Regions from separate parts of the Lysinibacillus sp. HST-98 genome, predicted to be linked through region 2. Evidence: riboswitches for the same ligand, from Rfam matches in the RefSeq annotation. Region 2 holds a riboswitch; the other holds the start of a gene.
What was found. Region 2 has a riboswitch for cyclic di-AMP ahead of JIN86_RS22475 (APC family permease). Riboswitches for the same ligand answer to the same signal wherever they lie in the genome.
Positions count from the first base shown of each region.

Region 1: linked by a shared signal. The riboswitch ahead of JIN86_RS03170 (TrkH family potassium uptake protein) and the one ahead of JIN86_RS22475 (APC family permease) in region 2 are both predicted to bind cyclic di-AMP.

Region 1 is NZ_JAENHX010000001.1:626,505-634,135, reverse strand. Features, by position in the region: gene JIN86_RS03190 (spore coat associated protein CotJA) at 1-59, shown strand, start outside; gene JIN86_RS03185 (spore coat protein CotJB) at 52-315, shown strand; gene JIN86_RS03180 (manganese catalase family protein) at 340-909, shown strand; gene JIN86_RS03175 (potassium channel family protein) at 961-1,617, opposite strand; gene JIN86_RS03170 (TrkH family potassium uptake protein) at 1,643-2,980, opposite strand; cyclic di-AMP (ydaO/yuaA leader) riboswitch at 3,096-3,237, opposite strand; gene rpsU (30S ribosomal protein S21) at 3,490-3,663, shown strand; gene JIN86_RS03160 (NfeD family protein) at 3,971-5,299, shown strand; gene floA (flotillin-like protein FloA) at 5,303-6,307, shown strand; gene JIN86_RS03150 (hypothetical protein) at 6,334-6,810, shown strand; gene JIN86_RS03145 (hypothetical protein) at 6,865-7,113, shown strand; gene JIN86_RS03140 (sporulation protein YqfD) at 7,115-7,631, shown strand, end outside.
Region 2 is NZ_JAENHX010000015.1:10,379-18,009, reverse strand. Features, by position in the region: gene JIN86_RS22475 (APC family permease) at 84-1,907, opposite strand; cyclic di-AMP (ydaO/yuaA leader) riboswitch at 2,026-2,175, opposite strand; gene JIN86_RS22470 (PepSY domain-containing protein) at 2,363-2,887, opposite strand; gene JIN86_RS22465 (PepSY domain-containing protein) at 2,978-3,646, opposite strand; gene JIN86_RS22460 (sensor histidine kinase) at 3,643-4,938, opposite strand; gene JIN86_RS22455 (response regulator transcription factor) at 4,928-5,623, opposite strand; gene JIN86_RS22450 (Nramp family divalent metal transporter) at 5,832-7,097, shown strand; gene JIN86_RS22445 (ABC transporter permease) at 7,145-7,631, opposite strand, start outside.

The DNA.
Region 1 (7,631 bases), on a different contig from region 2:
GGCCACAGTTGTTTAGCCCATACCCATTTCCCCTAAAAGGAGGGAGGAAGCATGACTAAAAAGATGCCGCCCGAATTTTATAAGCAATTAGAAGAAATACAAGCAATTGATTTCGTCATTGTTGAATTAAACCTCTATTTAGACACTCATCCACACGATTATGACGCCATTCAGCAATTTAATGAAAATACAGAGAAAAGTATGAAACTTAAAATTGATTTTGAGCAAAAATATGGACCGCTCATGAATTTTGGGAGAAGCTATTCAAATTATCCTTTTAACTGGATTGATACACCATGGCCATGGCAAGTCTAAACAAAAGACTAGGAGGAAAAATCTTTGTGGTATTATGAAAAGAAACTCCAGTATCCGGTAAAAGTTAGTACATGTAACCCAATGCTTGCAAAGTTTTTAATTGAACAATATGGAGGAGCGGATGGGGAACTGGCAGCCGCTCTACGCTACATGAATCAGCGCTATACGATTCCTGACAAAGTAGTAGGGTTATTGACCGATATAGCAACAGAGGAATTTTCACATTTAGAAATGATTGCCACGATGATTTATAAGCTAACAAAGGATGCAACACCAGAAATGCTGAAAGAAGCTGGTTTGGGTGATCATTATGTAAATCACGATCGGGCTCTATTCTATCAAAACGCCTCAGGTGTACCATTCACAGCAACCTATATTCAAGCAAAGGGTGACCCTATAGCGGATTTGTATGAGGATATTGCAGCTGAAGAAAAGGCGCGTGCCACATATCAATGGATTATTGACTTATCAGATGACACGGATTTAAATGATAGTTTGAAGTTTTTACGTGAACGGGAAATTGTTCATTCCCAACGCTTCAGAGAGGCTGTTGAAATTTTAAAAGATGATAGAGATCAAAAGAAAGTTTTCTAAGACAAAAATGGCTGGCTGTATCAAGGTGAACTTGACACAGCCTTGTTGTGGTTATTGAATATTTGAGAATAAGCTAAGATCTTTTCGATGACCAATCATTACTAATAAATCTTCCTTTTCAATAATTTGCTCAGGAGAAGGGGAGATAATAATTTCTCCCTCGCGCACAATCGCAATTACACTGACGTTATATTTTGCACGCAAGTCTAAGTCACGAAGGTTTTGTCCAGCCATTTTGGAAGGAATCATAATTTCTTCAATACTGTATTCCTTTGATAATTCGATATAATTCAACATATTTGGGGATAGGAGTTGATTAGCCACACGTTCACCCATATCCCTTTCTGGGTAAATAATCCAATCAGCTCCTACTTTATCTAACACTTGCCCATGTCTTTTACCCAGTGCCTTTGCAATCACTTTTTTGATCCCTAGCTCTTTTAATAAAGAGACGGTTAAAATACTAGATTGCATATCATTACCGATCGCCACGATAACACAATCGAAGTTACCAATACCAATCGATTTTAAGGCTTTTTCTTCTGTTGTATCTGCAACCACAGCGTGAGTCACATAGGGTTCGGCATCCTCTACTCTTTCTTCATTTATATCAATTCCTAATATTTCCTGTCCAGCTTCATGCAATCTGCGAGCGACGCTTGTTCCGAATCTACCTAAGCCAATCACAGCGTATTGTTTAATGGTCATAGCGTTTTGCCTTCCTCTCATTTGGTTATCCAATCATAATGTTTCCTTTTGGGTGGCGGAAACTCTCTTTTTTTCTTCGTTTTGCAATGGCAAAAGCAATGGTTAGTGGTCCTACTCTTCCTGCGAACATGGTAATAACCAGAAGAAGACGACCAGCAGGTGTTAGATCTGGGGTTAGGCCCATCGAAAGACCAACAGTACCAAATGCAGAGGTAGCCTCAAATAAATACATCATAAAGCTATGATGCTGTTCCGTGATACTGAGAAGAATCGTCACGACTACAACAATTAATCCTCCACACATTGTAACCGTCAAAGCCTTTAAAATAGTTTCAGTGACAATTCTACGTTTAAAGAGAACGACATCTTCTTTTCCTCGAATTTGTGACCACATAGTAGCCACTAAAACAGCAAAGGTTGTGATTTTAATACCTCCAGCAGTCGACCCAGAGCCTGCCCCAATAAACATGAAAATGATCATTAAAAATAATGTAGAATGCGTTAAGTCTCCAATAGCCAGTGTATTGGAGCCAGCAGTTCGTGGTGTAACCGCTTGGTAAAGCGAACCTAACACTTTACCCCATTCGGATAATGATCCAAGTGTCTTTTGGTTGCCATACTCAAACAAAAATATCAAAATGGTTCCACTAGCAGTTAGCAAAAGTGTGGTTACTAAGACTATTTTTGAATGGACAGAAAGCCTTTTAGTCACACGATATTCATACAATTCATTCATAACAATAAAGCCTAATCCACCGATTGTAATAAGAGCACAGATGGTGAAAACAACAAAGGGGTCATCAACATAGGCAGTCATTCCGTTAAAGCCACCCATTAAATCGAAGCCAGCGTTGTTGAAGTTGGATATGGCATGAAAAAATCCAAAATAAAGGGCCTTTCCAATGGGCATATCAAAAGAAAAACGAATCGATAGAATAAGACCACCAATTATTTCAATACATGCTGTAAAAAGCAATATTCTTTTTACTAATCGAACAAGACCAGCTATGGAGATATTATTAAATGCTTCTTTAAGCAGCAGTCTTTCTTTTAATGAAATTTTCTTTCCAAGCAGTAAAAATAATAATGTGGCAAATGTCATAAATCCTAAACCGCCAATTTGGATTAAGAATAAAAGAATCACTTCGCCAAAAGTAGAGAACGTATCACCTGTATCAACTACAATTAATCCAGTGACACAAGTAGCTGATGTAGCAGTGAATAAAGCATCTAAAAAGGGCAAACCCTTCCCATCCTCTGTAGAAAATGGCATTGTTAAAAGAAACGTCCCTATGGCAATAATGAGAGCAAAGCCCAATACGAGAACTTTTGGAGGGTTTAATGCTCTTTTAAAATTGTTCATTTTATTTTCCTCAATTCTGAATAGTAAACAACTGTTTGTTAAATGGCATAATAAAAAGACCTACGATAAGAGCATGAAAATGACAGAAAGCATGCTCATAATGGTGGTCAATAACGACCTCCTTCGCTTTAGCCGACGAAGTTAGCTGACGGGTAGGATGGCGAAAGAGCTTTCTCATCCCTTCTGCTAAAGCAGAATTAACCCCAAAAAATTGGTTCCTCCGTTCTCAAATAGTTGAGATTTGGCCGATATGAAATTGAATGTGATTATTCTACGCCCTTATTCTATTTTTTGTAAACCCCTTAATTGTTAGGAAAATGTAATTATTTTTATTGTGGGCGATTTCTGTATGAATAATTCGAGCAAAAATAAAACCAAAAATTCACTTGATAATTTCGCATACTTTCTATTGACCATTATTAGACAATACGATATAATTTTTTAGTACACAACAGAAGGTGATTTGCCTAATTGTGTATTGACGTGTGTTCGGAGGGAGGGAAAGAGAGATGTCAAAAACTGTCGTTCGCAAAAACGAATCGCTTGAAGATGCTCTTCGCCGCTTCAAACGTACTGTATCAAAAAGTGGTACAATTCAAGAAGTTAGAAAGCGCGAGTTCTACGAAAAACCTAGCGTAAAACGTAAAAAGAAATCAGAAGCTGCACGTAAACGTAAGTGGTAATTTAATTTCCCATTAAAAATCCCTACGTTCATAACACGCAATTGTATGATTCACTGAGCAGACAAAGTTATACCTGAAATTAATCACATTTTTGATTAATTTCAGGTATTTTACATTGCTCAACTTTACGTACATATGAAAAAGCCGAATGAATTCACTTTGATTCATTCGGCTTTTTTGCACATACTGTTGGTAATTGCATTAGATCGAATGATAAATAAGTGAATAAATTTTTAAGATTTGTGAAACTTTTCGCATGATTGACCGTATATACAGAGGAGAGGCATGTTAGAAGGGAGGGGAAAAGATGCGAAAACGGAGAATCCTCAGCTATTTACTAGTGATATGGATGACTTTTTTGTTAGCGTTTCCATTAACTTCGGCTTTTGCCAGTAATAAGGTTTATCATGTTCTGATTCATAATGAAGTAGAACGAGGACTTCATGCATTTTTAGAACGAGCTTTTAAAGAGGCTGAAGAAAACAATGCAGAGGCGATTATCTTAGAAATACATACGCCTGGCGGTTTTGTGAATGCGGCCAATGATATCGCCATGCTTATGGATGCAACGCAAATAAGGACGATTGCTTATATTAATAAGGATGCGCACTCAGCAGGAGCTTTTTTAGCCTTACATGCGGATGAGATCTACATGGTTCCAAATGGAACAATCGGTGCAGCGGCAGTTATCGATTCAGCAGGTAATGCGGCCGACCTAAAGGCTAATAGCGCTTGGCTTGCTCAAATGAAAGCAGCAGCAGAAACGTCAGGGCGCAACCCTAAGTATGCATTAGCAATGGCAGATACCAACTATGAACTACCAGAATACCGTGCTGGCGGAAAGAATTTGTTAACCCTATCTGCCTCAGAAGCATTAAAGGTTAAATATTCTGAAGGGACGGTTAAGGATTTTCAGGAGCTTTTAGACGTAACCAACTTGAATGGTAGTGATGTTGTTCCCATTGAACCGACCTTTTCTGAAAAATTAGCTCGTTTTATTACAAATCCCATCATTGTACCTATTCTATTGTCTATCGCTAGTTTAGGACTTGTGATGGAGCTTTATTCGCCAGGATTTGGTGTTCCAGGTATAATGGGCTTATCAGCACTTGGTTTATTCTTCTTTGGACATATGGTGGCCGGCTTTGCGGGATATGAAACATTATTGTTATTTATTGTTGGGTTAGCCCTTTTAATTGCAGAGTTTTTTGTCCCAGGTGGAATTGTTGGTATTTTAGGTGGTGTCTTAATAGTACTAAGTCTGATACTGGCAGGTGCAAATATGATGCAAATGATAGTAGCAATTCTCATTGCGGTTGTGATAGCGATGATAGGAATGGTGATTCTGATGAAATTTTTCGGAAAAAAACTGCATGTCTTAAACAGGCTTGTGTTAATGGATGCAACCACGACAGAAGAAGGGTATGTATCCAATGTGAATCGCACAGAACTGTTAGGGAAAATTGGGAAAACGCTTACGCCACTTCGTCCATCTGGAACAATGGTACTTGGTAGTGAACGCATTGATATTGTCTCAGAAGGTGGCTATATCGATGTCAATCAACATGTAGAAATTATTAAAGTTGAAGGCTCACGCATTGTTGTGAGACAAACAGATAAAGAGATGGAGGAATAGAAAATGGGTTTTGATTTAGCTTTGATTGGTCCTATTGCTGGACTAGTTATTTTATTCATTGTGCTTGCGGTATTCTTTACCTTTGTACCCGTAGCATTGTGGATTTCTGCATTAGCAGCAGGTGTACGTGTGAGTATTTTCACATTAATTGGGATGCGCTTACGCCGTGTAATCCCGTCTCGAATTGTTAATCCGTTGATTAAAGCACATAAAGCTGGTTTACCTGTAACGATTAATCAGTTAGAGAGTCACTATTTAGCAGGTGGTAATGTTGACCGTGTAGTGAATGCCTTAATTGCGGCTCATCGTGCCAATATTGAACTGTCATTTGAACGTTGTGCAGCAATTGATTTAGCTGGGCGTGATGTATTAGAAGCTGTTCAAATGTCCGTTAATCCAAAAGTTATTGAAACACCTTTCATTTCAGGTGTAGCAATGAACGGGATTGAAGTAAAAGCAAAGGCTCGTATTACCGTGCGTGCCAATATCGAGCGTTTAGTCGGTGGTGCTGGTGAAGAAACAGTTATTGCTCGTGTTGGTGAGGGGATCGTTTCAACTATCGGTTCAGCGACACATCATACAGAAGTTTTAGAAAATCCAGATATGATTTCGCAAACAGTATTATCTAAAGGTTTAGATTCAGGAACAGCCTTTGAAATCTTGTCCATTGATATTGCCGATGTAGATATCGGTAAAAATATCGGTGCTGAATTACAGATTGAACAAGCACAGGCAGATAAAAACATTGCGCAAGCAAAAGCCGAGGAACGTCGTGCTATGGCTGTTGCAAATGAGCAAGAAATGATTGCACGTGTTCAAGAGATGAAGGCGAAAGTAGTAGAAGCAGAGGCAGAAGTACCTCAAGCGATGGCTGAAGCCTTACGTTCTGGTAATCTTGGTATTATGGATTATATGAACTATCGTAATATCCAAGCGGATACAGCGATGCGCGATTCGATTTCAAAAGTGAGCACAGAAAAACCTGAAACAAATGAACCTAATGCTTAATAACGGAAAGGAGCAGAACTAATAATATGGAACAATTAATACTCTTTGCCATAATTGCCATAGTCAGCTCTATTTTCGGAAAATCAAAAAATAAAAAGCCTCAGAAGCAGATGCCTCCTTTTAATAAAGATACTGTGGTGGAGCCTCCGGTTACGGAGAAAGCGTCACATCGTACTGGGAAAGCACAGAGTTTTGAAGATTTTGCACGAGAATTTATAGGAGATTGGATTCCAGAAAATGAGAAAGTCGAGGAGCCTAAAAAATTTGTTGAAGAACAAGTGAAAAGAGAAATACCAAGCTATGTTGCCCCAACTGTCATTCCAGCAGATATCCCTAGCCGTTCTTCTAATCGAGAAAGTCGAGGACGATTAGGTGCTGAAAAAAAGGAAGTGCAGTCAGTTGGCTCACATTCGACTTTACAACTACCTCAATCTAAAAATGATCTTATGCAAGCAATCGTGATGGCTGAAATATTAGGGCCACCGAAATCAAAAAGAAAATAACTAGCATGTCCTCCTTTTTCGATGCATATATTGCCGAAGAAGGAGGCATTTTTTATGAAAAAATTATTTCAATTAACGCCACTACTTGAGTTGTTAGAATACGAATCATTAAAGATTATTGGACCCTACCGTTTTATTCATGCAGATGCGACGACCTGTTCGTTTGTCTATGCAGATTATCATATTACTGTCAATGCGGATTCAGTGACAATCAATGCGCTCAAAGAAGAAATGCTACATCTTACTGTTGACAATCTACAGGAGCTTCATATGAAAATGATAAAGAATATGGGTGTGAGCTAAAATGTGGAATAATCGGCCAATTATTATACGTATAAAGCGCCATGAAAATGTTCATCCTTTTATTCAAGCATTGCACGCTCAACATGTCCCATTAAAGCGTGTTGTCTTTCGTGAGCAGGAAGTTTCCTTTGAAACGACGATGCATTATCTACCAAAAATTCGCCGTGTACGAAGACGTTTTCGCTTAAAAATGGCTGTATTTTATGCAGATGAGCTTCAAGTTTTTCGAGCGCAAATTTGGACTTTATTGGGCTTAGCCTTTATGATTGCTATTCCAATTCTTTGTGCACAAGTCATATGGCGAGTGGACATCGAAGCCGCCACACCAGAATTAGAGCAGCGTTTAGGTAAGACTTTTCATGAAACCTTTCAACTAGAAACCCCTTTATCACAAAAAAAGTTACCTTCCAATACGGTTATACGACAAAAGCTGTTAGAACAACACCGAGAGCTATCGTGGGTTCATATTGATAAACAGGGCGGACGAGTAATTTTGAGACCACAAGAATCACCTAAAC
Region 2 (7,631 bases):
TATTCTGGAACTTTTTAATTGTAAACGTTCGTGTTTTCAATCAACGTACTGATTATAACAGACTATTTTCTAGCTTGCTAGCATTATTTTGATAAATGGAACGGTACTGTCATAATGACGACATTTCTGTGAAATAACAATGATGTACGAATGAGAAGACTCGATTGGTTGTGTAGCATATGATGCCACCCTTTTTTCGGTAAGAATTGAGGGATAACAACCGTTACTTTATGACCTGTCTTCGTACATTGATGTTCTACTTTATCAATAAATTTAATTAATGGCTGTGTAATGCTGCGATATGGTGAATAGTAGGTAACTAATCGTACATCAGGTTGCCAGACATTCCACTTCTCTTCAAAAGCTTTTGCATCTGCTTGATCGAAAGCTACGTAAAAGGCTATCACTTTATCAACCTTAAGTGATTTGGCATAATGTAGAGAGTTTTCAACCACCTTTGTTATACCAGCTACTGGCACAATGAAAACATTCCCCTCAATAGTAGCCAGTTCCTCATGATTTAATCTTAACTGTTCTCCAACAGCTTGATAATGTTGCTTAATGCGATGGAATACAAAAATAATAATTGGTAAAAAGATAAACACTGGCCAAACTTGAGACATTTTTGTCACAAAAAACATCATTGCCACGATGAAAGAGATAGCGGCCCCAATTGTATTGATCGTAAATCTTGCTACCCAGCCTTTAGGTTTTTCGCGCCACCATTTTCTCATCATCCCCGTTTGCGCTAATGTAAAGGGAATAAATACGCCTACTGCATAGAGCGGAATTAAATGCTCTGTGGCCCCGTCAAAAAGTATAATTAAAACAATGGCAGCAATACCTAGCATTAAAATACCATTTGAATAGCCAAGACGGTCCCCTCGGATTTGGAAGATTCTTGGGATAAAACCATCCTTCGATAAATTCACAGCAAGCAAGGGAAATGCTGAATACCCTGTGTTTGCGGCAAGTACTAAAATCATTGCAGTTGTCCCCTGGACAATATAATAAAGAAAATTCCGACCAACACTAGCTTCTGCTAGTTGGGAAACGACTGTTGCTTCTTCTGTTGGTGCAACGCCATAAAAATAAGCTAGACTAACAATCCCGATGAATAAAACGGCTAAAATGGCGCCCATTACTAAAAGCGTTTTAGCAGCATTATTTGGAGCAGGATTTCTAAAATTAGGTATGGCGTTAGAAATAGCCTCTACTCCTGTTAACGCTGAACTTCCTGATGCAAATGCCTTTAATAAAATAAATAGGCTAATCCCTGCCACTGGTGTACCAATCTTTGGATGTAACTCTGCAGGCACCTGTCCAGTTGCCACATTATAGAGCCCAATCCCGATTAGCAACAGCATAACGCCTACAAATAGATAAACTGGGTAAGCCAAGATAGAGGCTGACTCTGTTACACCTCGCAAGTTTAAAATCGTTAAGAAAATCACAAATATAATAGCAATGGGTACATTATAAGCATGAAGACTTGGAAATGCAGATGTAATGGCATCTGTCCCAGCCGACACACTTACTGCTACCGTTAAAATATAATCAACAAGCAAAGAACCCCCTGCAACAAGACCTGCATTCACGCCTAAATTTTCTCGTGATACGACATAAGCGCCTCCCCCATGTGGATAGGCGAAGATAACTTGACGATAGGATAAAATCAATGCCACGAGTAGAATAACCACTCCAGCGGCAATAGGTAAAGTATACCAAAAAGCCATTGTACCTACCGTCATCAGAACAATTAAAATTTGTTCTGGTCCATAGGCTACTGACGACAATGCATCTGACGATAATATAGCCAATGCCTTTGTTTTACTTAGCTTTTGTTCCCCTAACGCATCGGATCTTAATGGTTTGCCGATTACATAACGTTTGAATGAGGATTTCATTGATAAACACCTTCTAGTTTCATAGAATGTGTTTCGCCTTTCTAAATGACATCAAAAAACGCCTACAAGTCATCACTAAATAAGACTTGTAGACGCTCATCCGTCTGCCAAGCTCCACTTTTCTGCTCTTAACGCTTACGAGGTTAGCTGTCGGATTCGGGCCTGAGTAGCCCTACTCCTCCAAAAGGAAGAGATTCACCCCAAGAATGGCTATGCCATCCATCAAAATTGGTTCCCCCGCGTTTAGTTGCTTCAGCGATTTAGAAATTTGAAACTTTTATAATGATGTCATAGTACGCCTGCTAATTGAAAAAGTAAAGAAGAAAATTTTTCTTTTTTGAACATATAAATAACCACTTCTTAAAGTAAATTTCCTGAATATCTAGTAAATACCCACAATAAAAACAATAAAACTGCCTTAAAGGTATGTTCTCCCTTTAAGACAGCTCATTAAATTAGTCATCAAAGCCTTGTTCAAAATCTATAATGTTCCCAGAGACTGCATCCACATCTACTTCGTATTCATATTGACCGTCTTTTAATTCAATTTCATATACACCATCATCAAGTTTAATTTTTGTCACTTTACCCTTTGCTTTTGTTTGGGCTGTCTTGACAGCCTGCTCTTTTGTAATTATTTTTGTTGTAGCAGTCGTAGCAGGAATATGATCATCCCAATCATCGTCATCTAGACGTTCCTTTTTCTGCTTGAGTAATTTCCCACTATAAGCATCAAATTTTAAATCATATTCTTCTGTATCTGTATACACCTCTACTTCATAAATAGAGCTAAACTGATTTTGGTCAAATTCGATATTGGCAACTGTACCATCCACTACCGCTAGCGCTTTCTTCTCAATTTCCTGCATGGATAAGACCTTTTTTTCTTGGGCATTTCCTGATAATAAAGTCGTCGAGCCAATCGCTGCACCCACTCCAAGAGTAATTACTAGTGCTGGAATCATTATCATTTTTTTCATGTTCATCTCTCCTTTGTTTTATCTAAACTTAGCTTACCAAGTGAAGATGATAGAACTATAAGAGGAACATTAGAATTTCATGAGAATGATTTAATGATCGTCATCCCATGTTACAGACAGTACTTTTCCTGAAACAGCATGAATTTGAAATGTAGCTTCGTCCTCCTGCGTTTCAATCTCAACTAAATAGTAACCACCCTCTGAGGTTTCTTCAAAATCAACTGAATCCACTTCACCCTTTAATTGCTTAAGAGCTATTTGAATAGCCTGTTGCTCAGTAATAATAGGCTCTTCGATAGGTTGTTCTTGTGGCTCAACCTTTTTCTCTGCCAGTAGTTCGCCAGTATAACCATCAAGGGTTAAATCCATTTGAATTTTCTTATTTTCAACACGTACAGTATAAACGGAGTCTGTAAGCATAACGCTTTCTACATCTCCATATTCCTTTTTAACCATTTGTCTGATCTGCTTTTCTGTTAATAGTAATTTACTTTGTCCTTCTTTCATGATTAGAGCAGTTACCTTTTGTGTCGTAACATCAAGTATAGCTGCATACTTGACATTCTCTCGCGTAAAAAGCATTTCCAAGGTATTTCCTTGTTTTTCAACTTGTGTAACATGACCATTGTAGATAGTCTCAATATGGCGAATAGCCTCCGCTTCACTAATAGGTTGAACGTAAAAATAACGATGTTGAACAAACCAAATTACTCCACTACAAAGGATAATACCAACAATTACTAACATCCACTTTTTCATTGCTGTCCCTCCTTTGGTATACATAAAGTAAAGCTCGAGCCTTCCCCTAGCTTACTTTTCACATCTATTGTTATACCTAGTTGTTGTGCCAGTTCATGTGCTATTGCTAGCCCTAGCCCCGAACCACCTGTTTTACGATTACGATCCTCTGTTACACGATAAAAACGCTCAAACAAATGAGGAATATGCTCGATTGGAATACCAATACCAAAATCTTGGATGGTAATACGTACATGATTGGTTGTTTCAGTGGCTTGAATACGTACTTCATCCTCACTATATTTCCTAGCATTATCCAGCAAAATAAAAAGTAGTTGCTTCAATATTTTTTCATCACTATAAATATACTTTGGAATCTGCTCATCAATTCTAAATGTTCGATGATAAGCCTGTTCCATTTGTAAAGCTACTTTATTTAAGAACGGGGCAAGCTCTAGTTGTTCGAAATGAACGTCCAATTGCTCTTTGTTTTTAGCTAGTTCTAGCAATTGCAATACCATTTCATGCATACGAGATGATTCATTGGCAATAGCTTGTAAGGATTCCTGAGCAACCTCCCGATTATCAAACCCCCTCCTTAGGAGTAGTTTTGCATAGCTTTCAATGACAGTTATAGGAGTTTTTAATTCATGGGAGGCATTTGATACAAATTCTTGTTGCTTCTGATAATGTTGTTCAAGCTTCTCCATCATCATATTAAAAGTGCGGTTTATGTTTGTTAATTCGTCCCCACCTTTTTCTGTGGTATCTATTTTTTCATATTTCCCAGTAGATGCACTTTTGCGCATGGTCTCATTTAAACGTTCTAACGGTAATAAAATAAGTCGACCGAGTACAAAGCTCGCTAGGAAAATAGGAATCGATGCCACAACAGATACAACAACTAAGATGAACTTTAACAAATCTAATGTCCGCTCTACTTCTTCCATAGATTGCTGCAAAGTTATGTCCACCACCGTTCCGTCGATCCAAATGGCAGGCATTGTATAGGTAATAGAAGGTACCTCTTGCATTTCGAGTGTAGCCTGAACCTTCGTTTTCAAAAGTTCACCATCATTTATATAAACGGCACCATCTGTTGGCATATAGGCTCTTAATACTTGCTGTAGGTTGGTTTGTGCATTTAACTGACTCAGTGTAGAGCTTAACTCATTTGCCCGTGACTGAAGCTGATTATATTCCGTATCATAGGCAAATTTCTCATACAACAAATAAATTCCACTATTTGTTGCCACTACTATAACTAGCATAAGCAATGTTGTTAGTAGATGGATTTTTGTTTTAAGTCTCATAACTATGTTCCTTTAGCACATATCCAACACCTCGAATTGTCTGGATAAGAGGTGTTGGATTAGCAGCCTCAAGCTTTTGTCGTACATAACGTATATAAACATCCACAACATTCGTATCCCCATAATAATCATAGCCCCACACAGCCTCTAATATTTGCTCCCTTGTCAGTACTTGTTTAGGATGCTTTAGTAAATAGAACAACAAATCATACTCACGAGGTGTCAGCTGAATTTCCTTATCAAAATATACAACTTCCCTTGTTTGCTCGTTTATCGATAAATGGCCAAATGAAAGTGCAACTTGCTTTGGACTTACCTTCTGCGAAAACCGTAATGCATTGCGAATTCGTGCCAGTAGCTCCTCAATTTCAAAAGGCTTTGTCACATAATCATTGGCTCCTAAATCCAAGCCCTTTACCTTATCCTCTACCTCGCTTTTGGCAGTTAGCATGATAACAGGTGTTTGAGATTTTGTTGCACGAATACGCTTTAGCACATCAATACCGCTCATCTCAGGTAGCATGATATCAAGTAAAATTAAATCCCATTGCTGCTCACGGTATTGTAGTAAGCCCTCTGTTCCTGTATGGGCCATTGCTGCCTCATATCCTTCAAATTGAAGCTCCAGTTGTAGCACTCTCGCAATATTTTCTTCATCTTCTATAATTAAAATTCGATGTGTCATGTCGAATCCGTCCTTCGCCTTTTCTTTTCATCGTATACGATACAAGTGGTGAAAGTCTAATTAGAAAATGATGAGAATGGCACATACTTACAGAAAGATAAAGCAAACCACTTCACTTTTTTTATTCCTAGCGTTAGAATACTAATATCTCATTTTCCTATAGGAAACTTTATTTCATCGGTGATACTTTTTGAAACGAGGGAACAATATGGTTTACAAACGAGTCACAAAATCGGCTGCAGAGGCGGTTTTAGATGGAGATATAAAAGGTTGGCGAAGATTTTTACCATTTCTAGGACCTGCTTTCATTGCAGCAGTCGCCTATATCGATCCTGGTAATTTTGCTACAAATATTACAGCAGGCTCTCAATATGGCTACCTGCTACTTTGGGTTATAGCCTTTTCTAATTTAATGGCTGTGTTAATTCAATCTCTGTCTGCCAAGCTTGGAATTGCGACAGGAAAAAATTTACCTGAAGTCGCACGCGAGCATTTTTCTAAAAAAACATCTATCTTTTTATGGATACAGGCAGAATTGGTCATCATTGCCACTGACCTCGCTGAATTTATCGGAGCAGCATTAGGGCTTTATTTACTTTTCAATATCCCAATGCTTCCCGCCGCATTGATTACAGCAGTGGGTTCATTTGCTATTTTAGAGCTGCAAAGAAGAGGATTTAGAGCCTTTGAAGCAGGTATTTCTGGCATGGTATTAATTGTTGTATTGGCATTTGCCTTCCAAACATTTTTAGCGCAGCCAGCATGGGGCGATGTAGCGATCGGTATGTTCACACCCCACTTTGAAGGTGTAGATTCACTATTATTAGCAACAGGTATTTTAGGTGCAACCGTTATGCCTCATGCTATTTACTTACATTCCTCTTTAACACAAAGTCGTATTATTGGTCGAAATGAGGCAGAAAAAAAACGTATTTTCCGTTTTGAATTTATCGATATTATCATCGCTATGATTATTGCTGGTGCCATCAATATGAGCATGCTCATAATTGCCGCAGCAGTATTCCATACCCAAGGCGTTATTGTTGAAGATTTAGATGTTGCCTATAATGGCTTAAAAGATGCGCTCGGCCCACTGGCTGCCATTTCCTTTGGTCTTGGTTTACTTATTGCAGGGCTTGCTAGCTCCTCTGTAGGGACTTTAGCCGGTGACGTAGTGATGCAGGGCTTCATTCAAAGAAAAATACCTCTTTATTTACGTAGAGCGATTACCATGGTGCCACCACTTGCAATCATTGCCTCTGGTGTGAATGCTACCTATGCTTTGGTTCTTAGTCAGGTTGTTTTATCATTTGGTATTGCCTTTGCACTTGTCCCTCTTGTTATGTTTACAAGTAAACGAGACATCATGGGAAGCCTAGTTAATCACCGTATTACAACTGTTTTAGGTTGGTTTGTCGTAGTCATTGTTGTTACGTTAAACATTTACTTACTTTGGGAAACAATTTTTGGATAATAAAAAGCCAGGTACTCTATAGGAATGAGCACCTGGTATCTTTTTGATTAAACATCCACCTTTTCGATATTTCTAATGGCTAAATAAGCAATACCCAGACCCACGATTGCTAAAGTAATTGGAATAATAATTATATCGTTTAAAGTAAAGTCACCTGAATTTGACGAAGTTACAGACACAATTATAATAGATGAAATGATAGTTGTCGGTATAGAGTATTTTCTCATCCCAAAATACAATGGGATTAAAGCTATGCCTGAGGCAGCTATCGCATTCATCAATACAGAAGGTATATGCTGAATAATTAAAGAACTTGATAGTACATCTGGAATTAATTCATATCGATCGCTTACGACACAAAAAATGGCTGTAATAAGAGCATTGGAGATAATGATCATACTGAAAGTAAATAGCATGACAATAGCAAGCTTTGCGACCATCAATTTCCTTCTACTTATCGGATACATAAAGGCTAAAGTAATGGTTTTAAATTTATATTCTCCGATGATTAACTTAGCTATTAACGTAGAAGCA